Regions from separate parts of the Variovorax sp. PAMC26660 genome, predicted to be linked through region 3. Evidence: riboswitches for the same ligand, from Rfam matches in the RefSeq annotation. Region 3 holds a riboswitch; each other region holds the start of a gene.
The links. Region 3 has a riboswitch for glycine ahead of gcvT (glycine cleavage system aminomethyltransferase GcvT). Riboswitches for the same ligand answer to the same signal wherever they lie in the genome.

Region 1 (7,376 bases), 1.9 Mb from region 3:
GTACAGACTGACGTCGAAGCCCCAGGCGTGGCGCGCCGCCAGGTGCGCGGGAATGAACAGATGCGACGCGAGGGCATCGTGACCAGTTTCCGGCATCAACCCCACGACGAAGTGAAGCAGAGCCACCCCGACGATCAGCAGGTCCAGCCAGGACGTCGACTTGCTGCGGGCGAAGGCCTTCATCGACAGCAACGTCACACGAACCTGCCGCCAGCCAAAGATAACGGGCAATGCCAGGGCCACGGCATACACGCCGGGATAGTTAATCGGCCGGTGCGCGGCCAAGCCGATCAGGGCTCCATAGATGACCGCCCCCACCAACACCGCGATCAGGGGCGAAGGGTTGTCGTTGCGTTTGCTCCACATCGTCAGGACCGTCGAGCCCACGACATGGCTTGCGAGCGCAATCCATATCACGACGAGCAAGGCACCCGCCGTGCCCGTGATCAATGCGATGGCGGCCGCCGCGATCCCGCCAGCCGCAATGCGATGGATGCCGAGCCAGCGCGAACAAATCTCGACGAAGAACATGCCGCCCGCCAACACCACGGCGTAGGGCTGCAGCGCATCCCATCGGAGAGCCGCGATCGAATGCCAGCTCAGTTGCTGCAAACCCGTCACCGTTGCCACAGCGCCTACGAGGAGCAGGGCAAGAACAGTGGTCCATCTGAATGTCATTGGCAGCGCTTAGAAAAATACGAGAAGGCGCGTCGTTCACTTTCGCCTTCATCAGGAACCTGCTCGTTGCGTGTGAGCTGCAGCTTGCAACCACATTTGGCGAGGGAAATTGCGGGAGAATGCGCCCGAAAAGCGCCGAGGCGCCGCGCCGCGCGCAGCGTCATTCAAATACTTCAGCGTCGGCCAGCCGCTTGCCGGACTGATCCTTGGCAGACAGCACGAAATCTGTTTTGAGATCGGGCCAGACAATGGCGATCTCCGGGTCATCCCAGGCAATGCAACGCTCGTTGGCCGGCGAGTAATAGTCTGTCGTCTTGTACAGAAAATCAGCGGTGTCGCTCAGCACGAGAAAACCGTGTGCGAAGCCCTTGGGCACCCAGAACTGCTTGTGGTTTTCTTCGCTCAGTTCCTGTGACACCCATTGCCCGAAGGTTGGCGACTTGCGCCGAATGTCCACAACCACATCGAGCACCGCGCCACGCACCACACGCACCAGCTTCCCCTGCGGCTGCTGAATCTGATAATGCAGCCCCCGCAAAACCCCCTTCACAGAGCGCGAATGGTTGTCCTGGACAAATTCGACATGCTTGCCGACGGCGTCGTCGAAAGCCTTCTGGTTGAAGCTCTCGAAGAAGAAGCCGCGTGCGTCGCCGAACACCTTAGGTTCGATCACCAGCACGTCAGGAATAGCGGTGGGCGTTACCTTCATGACCGCACCTTGTCGTTCAGCAGGTGCTTGAGGTATTTGCCGTAACCGCTCTTTTCGAGAGGGGCTGCGAGCGCCTCGAGCTGCTCAGTGGTGATGAAGCCATTGCGCCACGAAATTTCTTCGGGACATGCAATCTTGAGCCCCTGCCGATGTTCCAACGTGGCAATGAACTGCCCCGCCTCGAGCAGGCTGTCGTGCGTGCCGGTGTCGAGCCACGCATAGCCGCGCTGCATGATCTGCACGTTCAGTTGATCGCGATCAAGGTACTCCTGGTTGACCGCCGTGATCTCCAGCTCGCCGCGCGCACTGGGCTTCACAGCCTTGGCGATGTCGACCACCTGGTTGTCGTAGAAGTACAGCCCCGTCACCGCATAGCTGCTCTTGGGCTTCAGCGGTTTTTCTTCGATGCTGCTGGCCTTGCCCTTGGCATCGAACGCGACCACGCCATAGCGCTCCGGGTCCTGCACGTGATAGGCGAACACGGTTGCCCCCGACGTCTTTGCATCCGCATCGGCGAGCAGATGAACGAAATCATGACCGTAGAAAATGTTGTCGCCCAGCACCAGTGCGCTAGGCGAATTGCCCACGAACTTGTCGCCGATGATGAACGCTTGCGCCAGCCCGTCCGGACTCGGCTGCACCGCGTACTGCAGGTTGATGCCCCACTGGCTTCCGTCCCCCAGCAACTGCTGAAACCGCGGCGTGTCCTGCGGCGTGCTGATGATCAGAATGTCGCGCATGCCGCCCAGCATCAACGTACTGAGCGGGTAGTAGATCATCGGCTTGTCGTACACCGGCAGCAGCTGCTTGCTGAGCGCCAATGTCGCGGGGTGCAGGCGAGTGCCCGAGCCACCGGCCAGGATGATGCCTTTGCGTTGAGTTGTGGTCATGCGTTTCTTCTCGTGTGAATCTCAGAGCGTCTCGCGCAGCATGCGCGCAACGCCTTCCTGCCAAGGCGGCAGGCGCAGCCCGAAGGTGGTCTGCAGCTTGGTGGTGTCGAGGCGCGAGTTGTGCGGCCGCGTAGCGGGCGTCGGAAACGCGCTGGTGGGTACGGCTTCGACGGCCTGCGGCCCGGCCTTGAGTTCGACACCGGCCTGCTGCGCCATCTCAAGCACGAATCTCGCATAGCCGTACCACGATGTCTCGCCACCCGCGATCGCGTGATAGAGGCCTGCCTTGGCCGGGTCCTGCAGCGTGGAGCGAATGGCGTGCGCCGTCACGTCGGCCAGCAGCTCTGCCCCGGTGGGCGCGCCGAACTGGTCGTCGATGACGGTCAACCGGTCACGTTCCTTGGCGAGCCGCAGCATGGTCTTGGCAAAGTTGCCGCCGCGCGCGGCGTAAACCCAACTGGTGCGAAAGATCAGATGCCTGGCGCAGTGCGCAGCCACCAATTGCTCGCCTTCGAGCTTGGTCTGTCCATACACGCTGAGCGGACCGGTCGCATCGTCTTCCTTCCAGGGCTTGCTGCCGCTGCCATCGAAAACGTAGTCGGTGGAGTAGTGAACCATCAGCGCACCGATCTGCTGTGCGGCCTCGGCCACCACGCCCGGTGACGTGGCATTCAGCTTGCGCGCAAAGTCGGGCTCGCTCTCGGCCTTGTCGACAGCGGTATGCGCTGCTGCATTGACGACCACGTCAGGACGCACCTTGAGCACCGTCTCGGCCAGTTGCTCGGGACAGCTGAAGTCGGCATTGAAATCTGTGCTGTCGAAATCAAGCGCGACCAATTCACCCAATGGCGCCAGGCTGCGCTGCAGCTCCCAACCGACCTGCCCACCCTTGCCCAGCAACAACAACTTCATGCAGCAGCCTTCGCGTCGTATTGCTTCTCCACCCATTCACGGTACGCGCCGCTTTGCACATTGCGCACCCATTCGCCGTTCGCGAGATACCACTCGACGGTCTTGCGAATGCCGGTGTCGAAGGTGTCTGCGGGCTTCCAGCCGAGTTCGCGCTCGATCTTGCGCGCATCGATGGCGTAGCGGCGGTCGTGCCCCGGGCGGTCGGTGACGTAGGTGATCTGCTCCTTGTACGGCTTGCCATCCGCCTTGGGGCGCAGTTCGTCGAGCAGCGCACACACGGTATTGACGATCTCGATGTTCGGCTTCTCGTTCCAGCCGCCGACGTTGTAGGTTTCACCCAGCTTGCCAGCTTCGAGCACCCGACGGATGGCGCTGCAGTGATCCTTCACGTAGAGCCAGTCGCGCACCTGCATGCCGTCGCCGTACACGGGCAGCGGCTTGCCGGCCAGCGCGTTGACGATCATCAGCGGGATCAGCTTCTCGGGAAAGTGGAACGGCCCGTAGTTGTTCGAGCAGTTGGTGGTCAGCACCGGCAGGCCGTAGGTGTGGTGCCAGGCGCGCACGAGGTGGTCGCTGGCGGCCTTGCTGGCCGAGTACGGGCTGTTGGGCTCGTACTTGTGTTCCTCGGTGAAGGCCGGGTCGGTCTTGGAGAGCGAGCCGTAGACCTCGTCGGTGGAGACGTGCAGGAAGCGGAAGGCCGCCTTCTGGTCGGCCGGCAGCGCACTCCAGAAACCGCGCACGGATTCGAGCAGGCGGAAGGTGCCCAGCACGTTGGTCTGGACGAAGTCTTCCGGGCCGTGGATCGAGCGGTCGACGTGCGATTCGGCGGCGAAATTCACCACGGCGCGCGGCTTGTGCTCGGCCAGCAGGCGGTCGAGCAGCGCGCTGTCGCCGATGTCGCCCTGCGCGAAGATGTGATTCGGGTTGCCCTTGAGCGACGCGAGCGTTTCCAGATTGCCCGCGTAGGTCAGTTTGTCGAGGTTCACGACCGGCTCGTCGCTGTTCGCGATCCAGTCGAGTACGAAATTGGCGCCGATGAAGCCAGCGCCGCCGGTAACCAGGATCATGGGGTCCCCTGTTGTTGTGAAACGATTTGCCCTTCGACAAACCAACAGGCGATTATCCCATCGGCCAGAGGGGCCCAAGCCGCAGGTTTGGCGCTGGCGCAAGCCCCGCCTACAATCGCCCCACTGCAGGAGAGCGGGCCACCCCGGTGGCCCTACCGAAGGCGCAAACTCCCATAAACGCTCAGGTCGGTCCGAACAAGGGATCTGTACTGCACCAACTGAAATGCCGTCTGGAGAGCCACCACGCCACGTGGTGCACCGAAGGAGCAAACCCGCTGCGGGTGCAGCAGGGTGAATCTCTCAGGTACCGAGGACAGGGGGAGCGGCAACTTGGACGGCGGTCGTCCGGTTGCTTGCTATTGATTAAATAGCACACCACGCCCGCCATTCAAGCGCTACAACCTCAAAGGTACTTGAAATGCGCGTGATCGTTCTTGGCGCCGGCCTGCTCGGCGTGACTTCGGCTTACTACCTCCAGCAACTCGGCCACGAAGTGACCGTCATCGACCGGCAGGCCACGCCCGCCGCCGAAACCAGCTTCGCCAACGGCGGGCAGATCTCGGTCAGCCATGCCGAACCCTGGGCCAACCCGAGTGCCCCGCTCAAGGTGCTGCAATGGCTGGGCAAGGAAGACGCCCCGCTGCTGTTTCGCATCCGCGCCGACATGCGCCAGTGGCTCTGGGGCCTGCAGTTCCTGCGCGAATGCACGCCAGCGCGCACCCGGCACAACATCGAGCAGATCGTCCGTCTGGGCACCTACAGCCGCGACACGTTGCAGCAGTTACGCCACGACACCGGCCTGAACTACGACCAGCGCACCCAGGGCATCCTGCATTTCTATACGACGCAGAAGGAATTCGACGGCGCCCTCAAGCCCGCCGAGCAGATGCGCGCCCTGGGCTGCGAGCGCCTCGTGATCTCCGCCGACGAAGCCGTGAAGCTCGAGCCCGCCCTCGCCCACATCCGCCCGCAACTGGCAGGCGCCACCTACACGGCCGAGGACGAATCGGGCGATGCCAACCGCTTCGCGCGCGAACTCGTGGGCCTGGCCGCTGCGGCCGGCGTCAAGTTCCTGATGAGCCACACGGTGACCGCCCTGCGTGAAGCCGGCGGCAGCATCGACCACGTCGAAGCCACCGACGCCGAAGGCCGTTTCCAGCGCATCCGCGGCGACGCCTTCGTGCTCGCGATGGGTTCGCTGAGTCCCCTGTATGCCGCGCCTCTCGGCATCCGCCTGCCGATCTACCCGGCCAAGGGCTACTCGGTGACGCTGCCGGTGAAGGATGCCTCGAAGGCCCACCAGGTCTCGCTGACAGATGACGAATTCAAGCTCGTGTTCTCGCGCTACACCTCCGAATCGGGCGACCGCCTGCGCATCGCCGGCACGGCCGAACTCAACGGCTACGACCGCGACCTGAACCGCGTGCGCTGCGAAGCCATCGTGCGGCGCGTCGAAGAGCTCTTCCCCGGCGCCGGCGACACCACGCAGGCGCAGTTCTGGACCGGCCTGCGCCCCGCCACACCGAGCAACGTGCCGCTGATCGGCAAGACCAAGCTGCCGAACCTGTACCTGAACACCGGCCACGGCACGCTCGGCTGGACGCATGCCTGCGGCTCGGGCAAGTCGATCGCGCGGATCGTGAGCGGGCTCGCGCCGGAAGTCGATTTCGCGTTCACGGGCATGCCGGCGCCCGCGCCGCGCGCACTGCAGCCAGCCTGAGCGCGTCGTTCTTCGCTCGCTCAGTCGTTGCTGGTGAACACCGTCAGCACGCCCGTGTACCCATACAGATGGTGCCGGGCGATCTCGCCTGCAGCGAAGAAGCCGACCAACGGCACGTCGCCCAGCGCGTGGCGCACGATCTGCAGTTCGGCACCCGGCGCGCCGAAATGCGGGCCGCCGCGCCCGGAGCAGCTCACGTACACCGCCCCCGCAATGCGCCGCGCCGGATGCGGTGCGGCCTCCGCCTCGCCCGCCGCGACGGCGCGTGCGGTGGCCAGCGTCTGCTCTTCCGGTTCCAGCTCCTCGCGGATTTCCGCGCAGATGCGCATCAGGTCGGCGCGCGCGGCCTGCGCATTGCGGCGGCAGAAGGTCAGGCGCATACCCGCTTCGGCGTTGTCGGCAATCGCGATGCCGCGCCGCGTCGGGTCAAGGCCGATGATGTGGCGCACCAGCACGTCGGCGCCCAGGTCGCCCGTACGGCGGATGCCGTCGCTGCCCGCGTCGGCCAGGCCGACCAGCGTGCTGCGCACCGCGTCGATGGCTTCCTGTGGACGGTCGAGTGACACCTGCAGATCGGCCAGCAGCACGTCGAGCGCAGGCTCGCCATCGAGCTTGAGCAGCAGGTTGCCGTCGGCCTCGGTGATCTCGCGCTCGCGCACGGCGCCTGAGCGCAGCGGCTGGCAGCCCTGCGTGACGCGCGACACCAGCCGCACGTCCTCGCCGAACACCACGCCCGAGAGGCCGCCCGAAAAAACACCACCCGCCGCGCCATGGCCGCGGATATTGCCGTTGCCGCCGACCGCGAACTGCAGCGCGCTGCCTCGGCCCGACGAGAGTCCGCCGAACAGGTAGCCGGTGTCGGTGCGGCCCGCCATCTCGGCGATCAGTTCCGACAGGTCAGGCGTGGCCGGGTCGGCATGCACGAGCGCGGTGTGCGCCTCGAAGCCGCTCATTTCTGAGTTGCCCAGCGGCGCCACGCCCGAGAACACGCGGTACTGGTCGCTCGGCAAGGCGCAGAGCATCAGGCTCATGCCGGGCTCGTCGAAGTACTCGGCGTTGTTGGCCGACACGCCGATGCCGACCGTGCCCGACCAGTCGGTCACTTCGGGCAGCTCGGCGCTCAGGTGGTCGAGGATTTCCTGCGCCTCGCTCGCATAGTGGTCGGTGATGTAGAGCAGCCCGAGCGTCGGCGAGGACGCGTAGTCAGGCAATGCCATCTGTGCGCGCAACTGGGCCAGCACAAGGCCGGCCGCCATGCGCCATTGCGGATGGGTGGCATGACCAGAGGGAAACAACTTCATGATGCGTGCCGACCCGTTCTCTTCAAAAAAAGTATGTGTATGACGTCAGCGCCGGCTGGCGGTTCGCTTGCGCGCGGCGGTCGACGTCTTTTTTTTGGC
Region 2 (7,376 bases), 1.1 Mb from region 3:
CAGATGTCACCCTGTTCCACGTCCTCGCTCATCAGCACTTCGCCGGTGTCCAGGTCGGTGATGTTGGCGACGCCGTCTTCCGGAATCTCGAAGGTCTTGTCGTGCGAGCCGTATTCCTCTGCCTTCTGGGCCATGAGGCCGACGTTGGGCACGGTGCCCATGGTCTTGGGGTCGAAGGCGCCGTGCCACTTGCAGAAGTTGATGATCTCCTGGTAGATGCGGGCGAAGGTCGATTCGGGCATCACGGCCTTGACGTCCTTCAGGCGGCCGTCGGCGCCCCACATCTTGCCGCCGTTGCGGATCATCGCGGGCATGGAGGCGTCCACGATCACGTCGTTGGGCGAATGGAAGTTGGTGATGCCCTTGGCCGAGTCGACCATGGCCAGTTCGGGGCGGTGCTCGTGGCAGGCGTGCAGGTCGCGCTTGATCTCGTCCTGCGTGCTCTGGGGCAGCGTGGCGATCTTGTTGTACAGATCGACCATGCCGTTGTTGACGTTGATGCCCAGCTCGTCGAACAGCTTGCCGTGCTTTTCGAAGGCTTCCTTGTAGAAGATCTTCACGCAGTGGCCGAACACGATGGGGTGCGAGACCTTCATCATGGTGGCCTTGACGTGCAGCGAGAACATGACGCCGGTCTTGTGCGCGTCCTCGATCTCCTTTTCATAGAAGTCCAGCAGCGCCTTCTTGCTCATGAACATGGAGTCGATGACCTCGCGGTCCAGCAGCGCGACCTTGGACTTGAGCACGACGGTCTTGCCGCTCTTGGTCAGCAGTTCCATCTTGACGTTGCGCGCGCGGTCCAGGGTCATGGACTTTTCGCCGTGATAGAAGTCGCCGCCGTGCATGTGCGAGACGTGCGAGCGCGAGGCCTGGCTCCAGTCGGCCATGCTGTGCGGGTTCTTGCGCGCGTATTCCTTCACCGCGTTGGGCGCGCGGCGGTCGGAGTTGCCCTCGCGCAGCACCGGGTTCACCGCGCTGCCGGTGCACTTGTTGTAGCGCACGCGGATGTCCTTGGCCTCGTCCGTGGTCGGGTTCTCGGGGTAGTCGGGGATCTTGTAGCCCTTGTCCTGCAGCTCCTTGATCGCGGACTTGAGCTGTGACACCGAGGCGCTGATGTTGGGCAGCTTGATGATGTTGGCCTCGGGCTTGAGCGTGAGCTTGCCCAGCTCGGAGAGGTTATCGGGCACTTTCTGGTCGTCGCTCAGGAATTCGGGGAACTCGCCGAGGACGCGGGCCGCGACGGAGATGTCGCTGGTGACGACGTCGATACCGGCCGGGTGGGTGAAGGCGCGGATGATGGGCAAAAACGCGTAGGTCGCCAGCAGGGGCGCCTCGTCGGTCAGGGTGTAGACGATGGTGGGTTGCTTCGAGCTCATGCGCTTGCTTCCGTAATGCTGTGTTGTCGGGTGGCAGGGAGTTCAGGCGGGATCTGACCGCCAGAACCGCCGATTGTCGCCGGGCGCGCCGGTGAGATGCCATTTCACGGCCGGATCACCCCGCGGCGGCCTGTGTCAATGCAGCGGCAAGTCGATGCAAGCCGCGAGCGGGACCGTGTCGACGCGCGCGGCGCTGGCGACCAGCACAGCCTGCGAGGCTTGCCCCGAAAAGCCGGCGAGCGTGGCCCACAGGCAGCGGATCGACGCGGCATCGAGCCCGGCCGTGGGCTCGTCCAGCAGGAGCAGCGGGCGTCCCGACGCCAGCCCGGCCGCCATCCAGACCTTGCGCTTCGAACCCGTCGAAAGCATGTACATCTTCTTGTCGAGGTGCGGGCTCAGGGCGAAGCCTTCGACCAGGGCCTGCCACTTTTCTTCGCTGAAATGCGGGTTGCCCTTGTTCAGGGTGGCCGCGCATTCGCGGGGAGTGACTTCGTTGAACCGGTCCGTCGTGGGATCGACGAAGAACACGTTCTGGCGATAGGCCTCGGGTGCGCTGTCCAGTCGCGCGCCGGCCGCGGTCAACCGGCCGGTGGCGGGCAGCAGGCCGGCGATCACCTGGAGCAGCGCGGACTTGCCGGTGCCGGTGTCGCCGTACAGCAGCGTGACACCCGGGCCGATGGAGGCGTTCCAGTCGGCGGCGAGTGCGGGTTGACCCGGATATGCGAAGCCGAGGTCCTGGATCTGGAGAAGGGGGCGGGGGAGGGGAGAGTCGGTCGTGTTCACGCGGCGGTTTTAACTCATAGGGCGATGACGGCTGGCTACCATTCGCGCATGAAAAAACTCCTCACCGTCGGCGCCGGCAGCTTGCTCCTCGCCCTGGGGCTCGCGGGCCCCGCCATGGCCGCGCCTTCGGCGCAGGTCTTCGTTGCGGTCAAGGCGCCGGAGTCCGTCGATGCCGAGTGGCGTGCCCACCTGTGCGCCTTGCTGCCCCAGCCCTGCGACGCCCAGGCGCTGACGCTGCACCGGCCGCGCGGTGGCGCGCCCGGCGACTACGTGGTCATTTCAGAGAAGCCGCTGGCCATGGCGCGCCTGAAGCGCAATGCCGCCACCGCCGCCTGGCAGCTCGATCGCCTGCACGACTTCTCGAACTACGTGGCCTCGCTGCAGCAGGACCGCAAGAGCGACGACCCCGAGGTGTATCTCAGCCTCGCGCCGGCGCTCTATCCACTGGCCGAAGGCCGCTGGGCCGCGGCCGTGACGCAGCGCCAGTCCGAAAGCTACTCGGGTGGTGGCGCGTCTTTCGTCACGGCCGACTTCGTGCCGCTGGACACGCCGCCGGGTCAGCCGGCCAAGGCCGCGCACGAAGGTGTTCCTTACTGGTGTTCGCGATCGATCCGCGCCTGCTTCAGCGAGAAGGACTACAAGACCTCGCAGCACTGCCACGACGAAAGCCGCGGCAGCCTGCGCATTGCCTACGACGAGCCCGCCAAGGCAGGCGAGCCCTATGCGTGGCGCTACACATGGCTGCAAAGCGACTGGCCCGCGAACACCGGTCCCAGCGCCAACAAGCGCACCACCGTCAGCTTCACCGACGACTCGACCGAAGGGCTCGACTTCTGCGGCGGCGGCATGCAGTAGTTTTTTCGGCGTGCCATCAGGCCTGAGCGGCCCGAGTGGCACACAAACTGCTTAGAGAAATCGATCCAGGAGAAATGCCGGCTCGATGCTTCGAGTTAGTGCATTACCGAAGGCGATAGCCCAGAACGCTCAGGTCCCAAGACTGGATTTTTTCTAACGCTGGAGAGCGTTGCCCGGCGCCGTTCAAGGTGCCGAGGGCAGCCGCCGAAGGGGCAAGCCATGTGCGATGTGCGCGCATGGTGAATCTCTCAGGCCAAAGGACAGCAGGGGCACGCCGCGCCAACGCGCGGGGTGTCCTTGTTCGCTTCCGGAGCCTGTGTCCATGACTTTCATCCGAGCGCCTCGCGCATCCCTGCCATCGGCTTTGCCGCGGCGGCGGCCCGCGCGTGGCCGAAGCCTTTTCACGTTCACACCTTCCCCATTCCTTCCACCGGAGAACTGAAGCATGCTGTCGAAAAAAAACCTGATGACAACCCTCCTCGCGGGCGCGCTGTTTGCCGCCGCTTCGGCGAGCAGCTTCGCGCAGGATGCGGGCAAGGTGCTGCGCCTCGTGCCGCAGTCCGACCTGAAGATCCTCGACCCGATCTGGACCACCGCCTTCGTCACGCGCAACCACGGCTACATGGTCTACGACACGCTCTTCGGCGTGGACGAGCGGGGCAAGGTGCTGCCGCAGATGGTCGACAAGTACACGACCAGCGCCGACGGCAAGACCTGGAACTTCACGCTGCGCAAGGGCCTGGCCTTCCATGACGGCAAGCCTGTCACCTCCGACGACGTGCTCGCCTCGCTCAAGCGATGGGGCCAGCGCGACGGCCTGGGCCAGAAGATGTTCGCCGCCATGGACAAGACCGAGGCGGTCGATGCCAACAGCTTCAGGTTCGTCTTCAAGGAGCCCTTCGGCATGGTGCTCGACGCGCTGAGCAAGCCTTCGTCGAACCCGCCCTTCATCATGCCGGCGCGCGTGGCCGCCACCCCGGCCGACAAGCAGATAGACGACGCCACCGGCTCCGGCCCCTACATCTTCAAGAAGGACGAATACCGCCCCGGCGAAAAGATCGTCTACCTGAAGAACACCAAGTACGTGCCGCGCGCCGAGGCGCCCTCCGGCACGGCCGGCGGCAAGAACGTGTACGTCGACCGCATGGAATGGATCGTCCTGAAGGACGCGCAGACGCAGGCCAATGCGCTGGCCAACGGCGAGGTCGACATGATCGAGTGGGTGCCGTCGGAGCAGTACACCGCACTCAAGAACAACCCCGCCATCACGCTCGACAGCCCCGTGTCGAAGGGCTCGTTCGCGCTGCACCTGAACCACCTGATCCCGCCCTTCGACAACCCCAAGATCGCGCAGGCCGCCTTCATGGCCATCAACCAAGAGGCGCTGATGCGCGCCCAGCTCGTGCACAAGGAGCTGTACAACAGTTGCGCTTCCATCTACCCCTGCGGCTCGGCCTTCGCGTCCGACAAGACCGGCTACTTCACCGGCAAGCCGCAGTTCGAGAAAGCCAAGGCGCTGCTCAAGGAAGCAGGCTATGACGGCAAGCCCGTGGTGCTGATGTACCCGGCCGACTTCGCGGTGCTCAACAAGTTTCCGCCGGTGATGGCGCAACTGCTCAAGCAGGCCGGCTTCAACGTCGACATGCAGTCGATGGACTGGCCCACGCTGGTCACGCGCCGCGCCAAGAAGGACCCGGTCGACAAGGGCGGCTGGAACCTCTTCATCACCGGCTGGGGCATTGCCGACAACATGAACCCGATGTTCTTCGCGCCGCTCACGGGCAATGGCGAAAAGGGCTGGTTCGGCTGGGCCACCGACGACAAGCTGGAGCAGCTCAAGTCCGACTTCCTTGCCAGCACTGACGAACCCAAGCGCAAGGAGTTGGCCACCGCCATCCAGCAGCGCGTGTACGACACCGGCATCTACGCGCCCATCGGCGAATACAAGCCGCTCACGGCCTACCGCAAGGGCGTGGTGAGCGGCGTGGTGCGCTCGCCGGTGGCCGTGTTCTGGAACCTGAAGAAGAACTGACGCGGCCGGACCCGGGAGTCACCCATGCTGCTCTTTCTTGCACGCCGCATTCTCTCGACCGTGCCGGTGCTCGTCATCGTCGCGCTCATCGTGTTCCTGATGCTGCGGCTCGCGCCCGGCGACCCGGCCGCCGCCATCGTGGGCGACAGCGGCACCAGCGAGAACATCGCCCGCGTGCGCGAGCAACTGGGGCTCAACCAGTCGCTGCCCGTGCAGTTCTTCCACTGGAGTGCGCAACTGCTGCAGGGCAACCTGGGCGAGTCGTACTTCATGAAGAAGACGGTGGTGGAACTGATCGGCCAGCGCATCGAGGCCACGGTGTCCCTCGCCGCCGTGACGCTGGTGGCCACCATCCTCATCGCGGTGCCGCTCGGTGTGATCGCAGCGTGGCGCCACGGCGGCTGGCTCGACCGCATGCTGATGGGCTTCTCGGTCATGGGCTTTTCAATACCTGCGTTCGTGATCGGCTACGTGCTCATCTGGATCTTCGCGCTGCACCTGCAGTGGCTGCCGGTGCAGGGCTATCAGCGACTGAGCCAGGGGCCCTGGCTGTGGATCAAGCACCTGATCCTGCCGTCGATCACGCTGTCGATCATCTACGTGGCGCTGATCGCGCGTGTCACGCGCGCGGCCGTGGCCGAGGCGATGACCGAGGACTACATCCGCACTGCGCGTGCCAAGGGCATCTCCGAGACGCGGCTGCTGATGCGCCACGCGCTCGCCAACGCGGCCATTCCCATCGTCACGGTCATCGGCATCGGTATTGCGCTGCTGATCGGCGGCGTGGTGGTCACCGAGACGGTGTTCGCCATTCCGGGGCTCGGGCAGCTCACGGTCGACGCGGTGCTGTCGCGCGACTTCCCGTTGATCCAGGGCATCACGCTGTTCTTTTCCGTCATCTATGTGCTCATCAATCTGCTGATCGATGTGAGCTACCTGGTGTTCGACCCCCGCATCCGGTACTGAACGAAGTGAACGGAAACACCATGACCGATTCGACCCTTCCCCTTCCCCTTGCCACAGTGCCAGACATCGCCATCGAAGCGCTGGCACCGCCGCAACGGCGCTCGCTGCTCAAGCGCATCCTGGCCGACTGGTCGGTGCGCGCGGGCGGCAGCGTGTTGCTGCTGCTCGTGCTGATGTCGCTGGCCGCGCCGTGGCTCGGCACCATCGACCCGACCGCCATCGACCCCGGCAGCGGCAACCTCATGCCCGGCACGCGCGGCGAGTTCAACAGCCTGGCCGGCGACACCTTCGAGCACCTGTTCGTGATGGGCACCGACAGCCTCGGGCGCGACATCTGGAGCCGCACGCTGTACGGTGCGCGCGTGTCGCTCACGGTAGGCATTGCCGTGGCCGCGCTCGCCATGGTGTTCGGCATGCTCGTGGGCCTGCTGGGCGGTTACTTTCGCCGCATCGACGGCGTGATCATGCGGCTGATGGACGGCGTCATGGCCATCCCCGGCATCCTGTTCGCGATCAGCCTCGTGGCGCTGTTCGGCGGCACGCTGCTCACCGTGGTGGTGGCCATCGCGGTGCCCGAGATTCCGCGCGTGGCGCGGCTGGTGCGCTCGGTGGTGCTCACGGTGCGCGAAGAGCCGTATGTCGAGGCGGCGATTGCGCTCGACACGCCGACCTGGAAGATCCTCGTGCGGCACATCCTGCCGAATGCGATTGCGCCGCTGATCATTCAGGCGACTTATGTGTGCGCCTCGGCGATCTTGGTGGAAGCCATCCTGTCCTTCCTCGGCGTAGGCCTGCCGGCGGACATGGCGACCTGGGGAAACATCATGGCGGAGGGCCGCGCGCAGTTCAACCAGTACCCGCACAACGTCCTGTTTCCGGGCATCTTCCTGGCGCTCACGGTGCTGGCGGTGAACATCCTGGGCGACGGGCTGCGCGACACGCTCGATCCCAAGTTCAACAAGCGCGGAGGCTGAGCCATGGCACAAGCCCCCGTACTTTCCGTTCGCGACCTTGCCATCGCATTGCCGCGCGGCGGCGACCGGCCGCATGCGGTCGACAAGGTTTCCTTCGATGTGCCGCCGGGCAAGATCGTCTGCCTGCTCGGCGAATCGGGCTCGGGCAAGTCGGTCATTGCCAATGCGGTGATGGGCCTGCTGCCCGCAGGGCTCGTGCCGGTGCGCGGCACTATCGAACTGCAGGGCGAGAACCTGCTCGCCGCGCCGACATCGCGCCTGCGCCAGTTGCGCGGCCCGTCGATGGCCATGGTGTTCCAGGAGCCGATGACCGCGCTCAACCCCGTCATGACCTGCGGCGCGCAGATCGACGAGATGCTGGCGCAGCACGTGCGCATGGGCAAGGCCGAC
Region 3 (7,376 bases):
TGGCCACGTCTTCGGCGGTGACGCCGCTGGTGTCTTTCAGTGGGCGCAGGTCCAGGATGCACTCGTGCGCGACATGGCCGTTGGGGCTTGCGTACAGCGTGGGGTAGTGGTCCTTCAGGCGCGCGCTGATGTAGTTTGCGCTCAGGATCGCGGTTTCGGTCGCGGCCTGCAGGCCCTTGGCGCCCATCATGCGGCAGTACATCCAGCTGATCGGCAGCACGGCCGCGTTGCCCAGCGGCGCGGCCGAGACGGCGCCCACGCCGTTCGATGCCAAACCTGCCGTTGCATGGCCCGGCAGGTAAGGCACGAGGTCTTCGACCACGCAGACAGGGCCGACGCCGGGGCCGCCACCGCCGTGCGGAATGCAGAAGGTCTTGTGCAGGTTCAGGTGGCTCACGTCGCCGCCGAACTCGCCCGGCGCGGCCACGCCGACCAGCGCGTTCATGTTGGCGCCGTCCACGTACACGCGGCCGCCGTGTTCGTGCACCAGCTCGCACAGCTCCTTCACGCGGGTCTCGAACACGCCGTGCGTGCTGGGGTAGGTGATCATCACGGCCGCCAGGTTGGCGCTGTGCTTCTCGCAGGCACGCTTCAGGTCGTCCATGTCGACGTTGCCCTGCGCATCGCAGGCCGTCACCACCACCTGCAGGCCCACCATCTGCGCGCTCGCGGGATTGGTGCCGTGCGCCGACGACGGAATCAGGCAGATGTTGCGATGGCCCTGGCCCTTGGCTTCATGGAAGGAGCGGATGGCCAGCAGGCCGGCGTATTCGCCTTGCGAGCCGGCATTGGGCTGCAGGCTGATGCCCGCGTAGCCAGTCGCTTCGCACAGCCAGGCGCGCAGTTGCGCGTCGAGTTGCGCGTAGCCCTGCAGCTGGTCGGCCGGTGCGAAGGGGTGGATGTTCGCGAACTCGGGCCAGGTGATCGGGATCATCTCGCTGGTCGCATTGAGCTTCATCGTGCAGCTGCCCAGCGGGATCATGCTGCGGTCGAGCGCGAGGTCCTTGTCGGACAGGCTGCGGATGTAGCGCAGCATCGCGGTTTCGCTCTTGTGCGTGTTGAACACCGGATGCGTGAGGAAGGGGCTGGTGCGGCGCAGGTCTTCGGGGATCAGCGGCACGGCCTTGCCGGCAAGGTCGTCGAAGCGCGGCATCGGCGTGCCGGCGGGCACGAACAGGGCCCACAGCGTTTCGACGTCGGCGCGCGTGCTGGTCTCGTCCAGCGAGATGCCCAGGTGCTGCTGCAAACGTTGGCGCAGGTTGACGCCGGCGGCGTAGGCACGCTCGATGATCTTCGGCGTGTCGTCGTCGGTGCGGACGGTCAGCGAATCGAAGGCGGTGGTGTTGACCGGCTCGCGACCCATCTGCGCGAGGCCTTGCGCGAGGATGGCGGTGAGCGCCGCTACGCGCTGTGCGATGCGCGTCAGGCCATCGGGCCCGTGGTACACGGCGTACATGCTGGCGACGACGGCCGGCAGCACCTGCGCCGTGCAGATGTTGGATGTGGCCTTCTCGCGGCGGATGTGTTGCTCGCGCGTTTGCAACGCGAGGCGGTAGGCGGGCTGGCCGTGCGTGTCGACGCTCACACCGACGAGGCGACCCGGCAGCGAGCGCTTGAACGAGTCGCGGCAAGCCAGGTAGGCGGCGTGCGGGCCGCCGTTGCACAGCGGCATGCCGAAGCGCTGCGTGGTGCCGCAGACGATGTCGGCATCGAACTCGCCTGGCGCGACGAGCAAAGTGAGTGCCAGCAAGTCGGCCGCGACGATGAAGGCGGCGTCGCACTGGTGCGCGTGGCCCGCGAGCGGTCGCAGGTCGTGCACGTGGCCGGTGGTGGCGGGGTATTGCGCGAGCACGCCGAAGAACTCGCCGCTCACCATCAGGTGCGGCAGCGTTTCGGACACGGTGCTCACCTTGACCTCGATGCCCAGCGGCGCGGCGCGCGTCTTGATGACTTCGATGGTCTGCGGATGGCAGTCGCCCGAGACCAGGAACACGTTGCTTTTGCTCTTCACGCTGCGCTTGGCGAGCGTCATGGCCTCGGCGGCCGCCGTGGCTTCGTCGAGCATCGATGCGTTGGCGATGGCCATGCCCGTGAGGTCGCACACCATCGTCTGAAAGTTGAGCAGGGCTTCCATGCGGCCCTGCGAAATTTCGGCCTGGTAGGGCGTGTAGGCGGTGTACCAGGCGGGGTTTTCGAGCACGTTGCGCAGGATCACGCCCGGCGTGTGCGTGCCGTAGTAGCCCTGGCCGATGAAGCTCTTGAACACCTTGTTCTTCGACGCCATCGCCTTCAGTTCGGCCAGCGCATCGGCTTCGGTCACCGGTGCGGGCAGGCGCATGGGCCTGGTGCGGCGGATGGCCGCGGGCACGATGCCGTCGATGAGTTCCGCCCGCGTCGCCGAGCCGATCACCGGCAGCATGCGCGCCTCGTCCGCCGCATCGATGCCGATGTGGCGGGCGAGAAATTCTTCGGCGTTCTCTAGTTCTTGCAAAGAGGGAAGGGCGGGAATCGGCATGGCGGTGAAGGCTTGGGGAGAAGAAGGAAAGGCGGGGGAACGCGGTGGATCAGGATTCGGCGGCGAACTTGTCGTAGGTGGCCGAGTCGAGCAGCGCGTCGAGTTGCGCGGGTTCGCTCAGCTTGACCTTGAAGAACCAGCCGCTGGCCAGCGGGTCGCTGTTGGCAAGCGACGGATCGGCGCGCAGCGCTTCGTTCACTTCGGTGATCTCGCCCGACACGGGCATGAACACGTCGGCGGCGGCCTTGACCGATTCGACGACGCCGGCGACTTCGCCTTGCGCAAAGGTCTTGCCGACTTCAGGCAGGTCGACGAACACCACGTCGCCCAGCGCGTCCTGCGCGTGCAGGGTGATGCCGACGGTGGCGGCACCGCCCTCGGCCAACACCCATTCGTGGTCCTTGGTGTACTTGATGCTCATGGGAAAACTCCTCGTGGAAAAAATGAATCGGGGTGCAGAGCCTAGCCGGGTCTGCAGTGTTCAGCCGCGGTAGTAGCGGGTCGGCACGAAAGGCATGGTCGAGACTTCCATCGGCACGGGCTTGCCGCGCACGATGGCCTGCACGCGCGTGCCGGGTTCGGCAAAGGCGGTGGCCACATAGCCCATGGCGATGCAGCGGTCGGCCGTCGGGCCGAGCAGGCCGCTGGTGACGACGCCGATGTCCTGGCCCTCGAAGGACTGCAGCACCGTGCCGTCGCGCACCGGAATGCGCTCGAGGGCGACAAGGCCCACGCGCTTGCGCTTGAGCGTGTCGTGGTCGGTGTGGCCGGCGGCCCCTGCCGTGACTGCGGCGAGCTGCGCCAGGATCTTGGCCGCGCCCGGAAAGCCGCCTTCGCGCGCGCCGCCCGCGCGGCGCACCTTCTGCATCGCCCAGTTGAGCGAGGCCTCGACCGGCGTGGTCGTGGTGTCGATGTCGTTGCCGTACAGGCACAGGCCGGCTTCGAGCCGCAGCGAATTGCGCGCACCGAGGCCGACGGGCTTGACCTCGGACTGGGCCAGCAGCAGGCGGGCCAGAGCGTCGGCATCTTTGGCGGCCACCGAAATCTCGAAGCCGTCTTCGCCGGTGTAGCCGCTGCGGGTGATGAAGGCGGCAATGCCGCCGATCTGCACCGCGCCGCCGGTCATGAACACGAAGCGCTCGATGCCGGGCGACAGCCGCGCCAGCGTGGCGGCGGCCTGCGGGCCTTGCAGCGCGAGCAGCGCGTGGTCGGGCAGGGGCTGAACGTCGCAGCGCGCGCCGATCTGGCGCTGGATGTGGGCGATGTCGTCCACCTTGCAGGCGCCGTTCACGATCACGAAGATCGAGCCGTTGCCTTCGTTGAAGAACATCAGGTCGTCCAGGATGCCGCCTTCGTCGTTCAGCAGCAGGCCGTAGCGCTGCTTGCCGGCGGGCAGGTCGATCACGTCGACCGGCATCAGGGTCTCGAAGGCGGCGGCCGCGTCGGGCCCGACCAGGCGCAACTGGCCCATGTGCGAAATGTCGAACAGGCCGGCCGCGTCGCGCGTGTGCTTGTGCTCGGCCATCAGGCCGGCGGGGTATTGCACCGGCATCGAGTAGCCGGCGAAGGGGACCATGCGGGCGCCGAGTTCCACGTGCAGGTCGTAGAGCGGCGTCTTGAGAAGTTGGGCGTCGGAAGCGGAGGAAGCGGCCACGGGGCACTCCAAAGGGGCAGTCGAAATCCATGGCTGCAACGCCACGGGCTACCCCTGCTGTCCTCTTTACCTGAGAGATTCGCCCCACGATCGGGGTTTGCTCCTTCGGTGGGCCGGTGCAATGCATGCAACGGCCTCTCTCCAGCAAGGAAACGCCGGTTTGCACTGGCGCCTTGTCAGTCCTTTTGCCTGAGCGTTCGGGAATCCCCTGCGCCTTCGGCGGCCCCGTCGTGCGGGGCTCTCTCCTGACCCGGGCGAGTGTAGTGGATCGCGCGGACCGCAGCTTCAGGCTTCAGTGCACGACCTCGGCCGGCGGCAGCAACCGGTCGATGCGCTCGCGCAGCGATTCGGCGCGCTCGGGGCCGGCGGTTTTCTCGATTTCGCTGAGCATCAGCGCGGCGATGGTCAGCATGGCCTCGCGGTCGCGGGCTTCGCGCAGGGCGTCGCGCATCTGCAGCGCGAACTTCGGATCGCGCCGCACGAACATGCGCTCGCAGATGTCGAACAGGAACATGCGCGTGGTTGCCAGCGAACGCTTGCCGTCGAAGGTGTCGGTGGAGGTTGCGATGCGGATCGGCTCGGCGGCGGCCAGCGGGGCGGGCTGCGCAGCCGCAGCGGCCTGGGCTGTCGCTTGCGCGGCGGCAACGGCGGCGGCGGCTTGCGGGTCTTCCAGATAGCCCCGCTGCACCAGCGTGTGGATCGCCTGCTCGGCTTCGCCACGGTTCGTGAAGAGCGGGCTGAAGTCGGTCAGCGAGCGCCGACCGTCGGCCATCAGCAGCAGCGCGCGCTCACGCTGGCTGAGCGTGCGCTGGCCGCCCTGGAGTTCGTCGCGCGCCTTGTCGGTCTTGGTGGGAAACATGGCAGCCACAGCTTTCGGAGGTCGAGGGCTGCAGCATCGTGGCCGGCGGTGACATCTTCATGAACCTATTTCCCTTACAGGGGAAAAATCGTCGCCGGCTCTTGGCGCGGGTCAGGCGCCGATGCTTTCCTTGCGGATCAGCCACTGGTTGCCCACGCGCTGCAGCTCCAGCGTCTTGCGGTCGGTGTGGTTCAGCTTGTCGGCGCGGTAGACCTGCTTGAAGCGGGCGCTGGCGGTCTGGCCGTTGACGCTGATCACCAGGTCGTCGATGGTCACGCTGATCTTCGACTTGCCCGTGATGCGGGCGCGGCGATCGGCTTCCCAGCGCTTGCGGTCCTGGTTGCGGGCTGGCGTGAAGTCGGGCGCGTAGGCTGCAAGGTAGCGGTCCACGTCGCGGGCGGACCAGGCTGCGGCCCAGGCGCGCACGGCGGTTTCCACTTCGGCGATGCCGGCAGTGGGCGCCGCCGCAGGTGCCGCGGCGGGTGCCGGTGCCGGCGTCGCTGCCGCAGGCGTTGCCGGGGCGGCTGGCGTCGTGGGCGCTGCCGGCGTGGCAGCAAAGGCTGCCGTGGACAGCAGGCCCCCGGCAAGAAGACAGGTGACGAATCGATTCATGGCGCGGTTTCCCTCTTTGTCAGTTATCAGCGTCGAACGCGACGCCGATTCTGGCAGTGAATCCGCTGTGGGCCGAACCGGCGCCCGTTCAGGCGGTCGCGGCCCCTTCGAGGTCGACCGGCGCGATCACCGGTGCCCGGTTGCGCAGCCGCAAGGCCAGCACGGTCGCGACGCACAGCACGCAGAGCACCGCGGTCAGCGTGACACCCAGGCCGCGCGCATCCGACAGCATGCCGAACAGCGGCGACACCAGCCCGCCCACCGACAGCGCCAGCCCGAGCGTGATGCCGCTGGCCGTGGCCGGGTTGCGCGGCAGGTAGTCCTGCGCCAGCGTGACCTGAGCCGCGAACGGCAGGAACATCGCCAGGCCGAGCAGCGCGGTACAGGCCAGCGCCCAGCCGGCCGTCGGCGCGAGCACAAGGCATGCAAGGGCCGGCAATGCCAGCAGGTAGCCGCTGCGGATCGTGCCCATGCGGCCGAGGCGGTCGCCGAGCCAGCCGCCGAGCAGCACGCCCACCGCACCCGAGGCGGTGAAGCAGGTGAGTGCCGCAGCGCCCTGGAAGGTGGTGCCATGCAGGTCACGCGTGATGCGCAGCGAGAGCATCGACAGCACCGTCACATAGGGAATCGACCAGCCCACGATGGTTGCCACCAGCAGGCTGAAGGCGCGCCAGTCGTTATGGGGCTTCAACAGCTCGCTGCCGGCCTGCTTCCTGGCTAACGCTGCCGCTGCGGCGCCCGCGCCGCGCCGCGCATTGGCCACCACCCACACCACGCCCATCGCCACCGCCGGCACGCCCAGCAGGTAGCTGCGCGACAGGCCACCGCCGCCGACCACCGTGGCCGCCAGCACCGGCGCGAACGAGGCGCCGATGGTGCCGCCCACCGAGAACACGCTCATCGCCTTTTGCGACGCGCCGCCGGCCGCGCGCGCCGCCACCGTCGCGGGCGGGTGGTACGCCGCAATGCCCAGCCCGCACAGCGCAATGGCGATCCAGGTCAGCAGGTAGCTCTGGCTGATGCCCGCCAGCACCACGCCCAGCGCCGCCACCAGAAAGCCCACCGGCACCAGCCAGCTGCGCGGATGGCGGTCGGCGTACAGGCCGAACAGCGGCTGCACCACGCTCGACAGCCCGGTGGCCGCCAGCATCAGCCCGCTCACGGCCGTGTAGCTGTAGCCGCGTTCCAGCACCATGAAAGGCAGCAGGGCGGGCACGAGGCCCTGATAGAGGTCATTGACGGCATGGGTGCCGGTGAGCAGCCCGAGTCGGCGCTTGTTCATTCGATCGCTTCCTTGATTGATTTCCTGAGAGGAAAGGCATCGTAGGAAGGCGTGCGAAGATGTTCTCGCTACGAATCAACAAGCATCGTCGAGAAATGGACAAACTGAATCTGCGCCCCGAACAAGGCGAGTCGACCCCGCGGGCCGTCGCGGTGCTGGCGACCGACCCCGATGGCGACGCCTTCATTCCGCCGCACACGCACCGGCGCGGCCAGCTCATCCATGCGATCTCGGGTGTGATGATCGTCGGCGCCGTGGCCGGCAGTTGGGTGGTGCCGCCCGGTCGTGGCGTCTGGGTGCCGCCGGGCATGGAGCACCAGATCCGCATGGCGGGCGAGGTGAAGATGCGCACCGTCTTCGTCGAGCCCGGCACGCGCGCCGACATCGGGCGCGAGTGCCGCGTGATCCGCGTGGGCGCATTGCTCAGGCAACTGATCGTCACGGCCGTGTCGCT

Region 1: linked by a shared signal. The riboswitch ahead of H7F35_RS15825 (D-amino acid dehydrogenase) and the one ahead of gcvT (glycine cleavage system aminomethyltransferase GcvT) in region 3 are both predicted to bind glycine.
Region 2: linked by a shared signal. The riboswitch ahead of H7F35_RS19545 (ABC transporter substrate-binding protein) and the one ahead of gcvT (glycine cleavage system aminomethyltransferase GcvT) in region 3 are both predicted to bind glycine.

What each region holds. Positions count from the first base shown of each region.
Region 1 covers NZ_CP060295.1:3,319,540-3,326,915, reverse strand. The annotation lists gene H7F35_RS15850 (glycosyl transferase) at 1-678, opposite strand, end outside; gene rfbC (dTDP-4-dehydrorhamnose 3,5-epimerase) at 839-1,387, opposite strand; gene rfbA (glucose-1-phosphate thymidylyltransferase RfbA) at 1,384-2,277, opposite strand; gene rfbD (dTDP-4-dehydrorhamnose reductase) at 2,299-3,189, opposite strand; gene rfbB (dTDP-glucose 4,6-dehydratase) at 3,186-4,256, opposite strand; glycine riboswitch at 4,373-4,473, shown strand; glycine riboswitch at 4,477-4,583, shown strand; gene H7F35_RS15825 (D-amino acid dehydrogenase) at 4,675-5,976, shown strand; gene H7F35_RS15820 (FIST C-terminal domain-containing protein) at 5,997-7,277, opposite strand; gene H7F35_RS15815 (PhaM family polyhydroxyalkanoate granule multifunctional regulatory protein) at 7,323-7,376, opposite strand, start outside.
Region 2 covers NZ_CP060295.1:4,139,596-4,146,971, forward strand. The annotation lists gene H7F35_RS19530 (NADP-dependent isocitrate dehydrogenase) at 1-1,376, opposite strand, end outside; gene H7F35_RS19535 (ATP-binding cassette domain-containing protein) at 1,512-2,159, opposite strand; gene H7F35_RS19540 (hypothetical protein) at 2,208-3,014, shown strand; glycine riboswitch at 3,164-3,288, shown strand; gene H7F35_RS19545 (ABC transporter substrate-binding protein) at 3,481-5,046, shown strand; gene H7F35_RS19550 (ABC transporter permease) at 5,071-6,012, shown strand; gene H7F35_RS19555 (ABC transporter permease) at 6,033-6,986, shown strand; gene H7F35_RS19560 (ABC transporter ATP-binding protein) at 6,990-7,376, shown strand, end outside.
Region 3 covers NZ_CP060295.1:5,223,345-5,230,720, forward strand. The annotation lists gene gcvP (aminomethyl-transferring glycine dehydrogenase) at 1-2,515, opposite strand, end outside; gene gcvH (glycine cleavage system protein GcvH) at 2,565-2,936, opposite strand; gene gcvT (glycine cleavage system aminomethyltransferase GcvT) at 2,997-4,169, opposite strand; glycine riboswitch at 4,217-4,324, opposite strand; glycine riboswitch at 4,337-4,427, opposite strand; gene H7F35_RS24670 (hypothetical protein) at 4,462-5,028, opposite strand; gene H7F35_RS24675 (DUF4440 domain-containing protein) at 5,140-5,640, opposite strand; gene H7F35_RS24680 (MFS transporter) at 5,729-6,922, opposite strand; gene H7F35_RS24685 (AraC family transcriptional regulator) at 7,018-7,376, shown strand, end outside.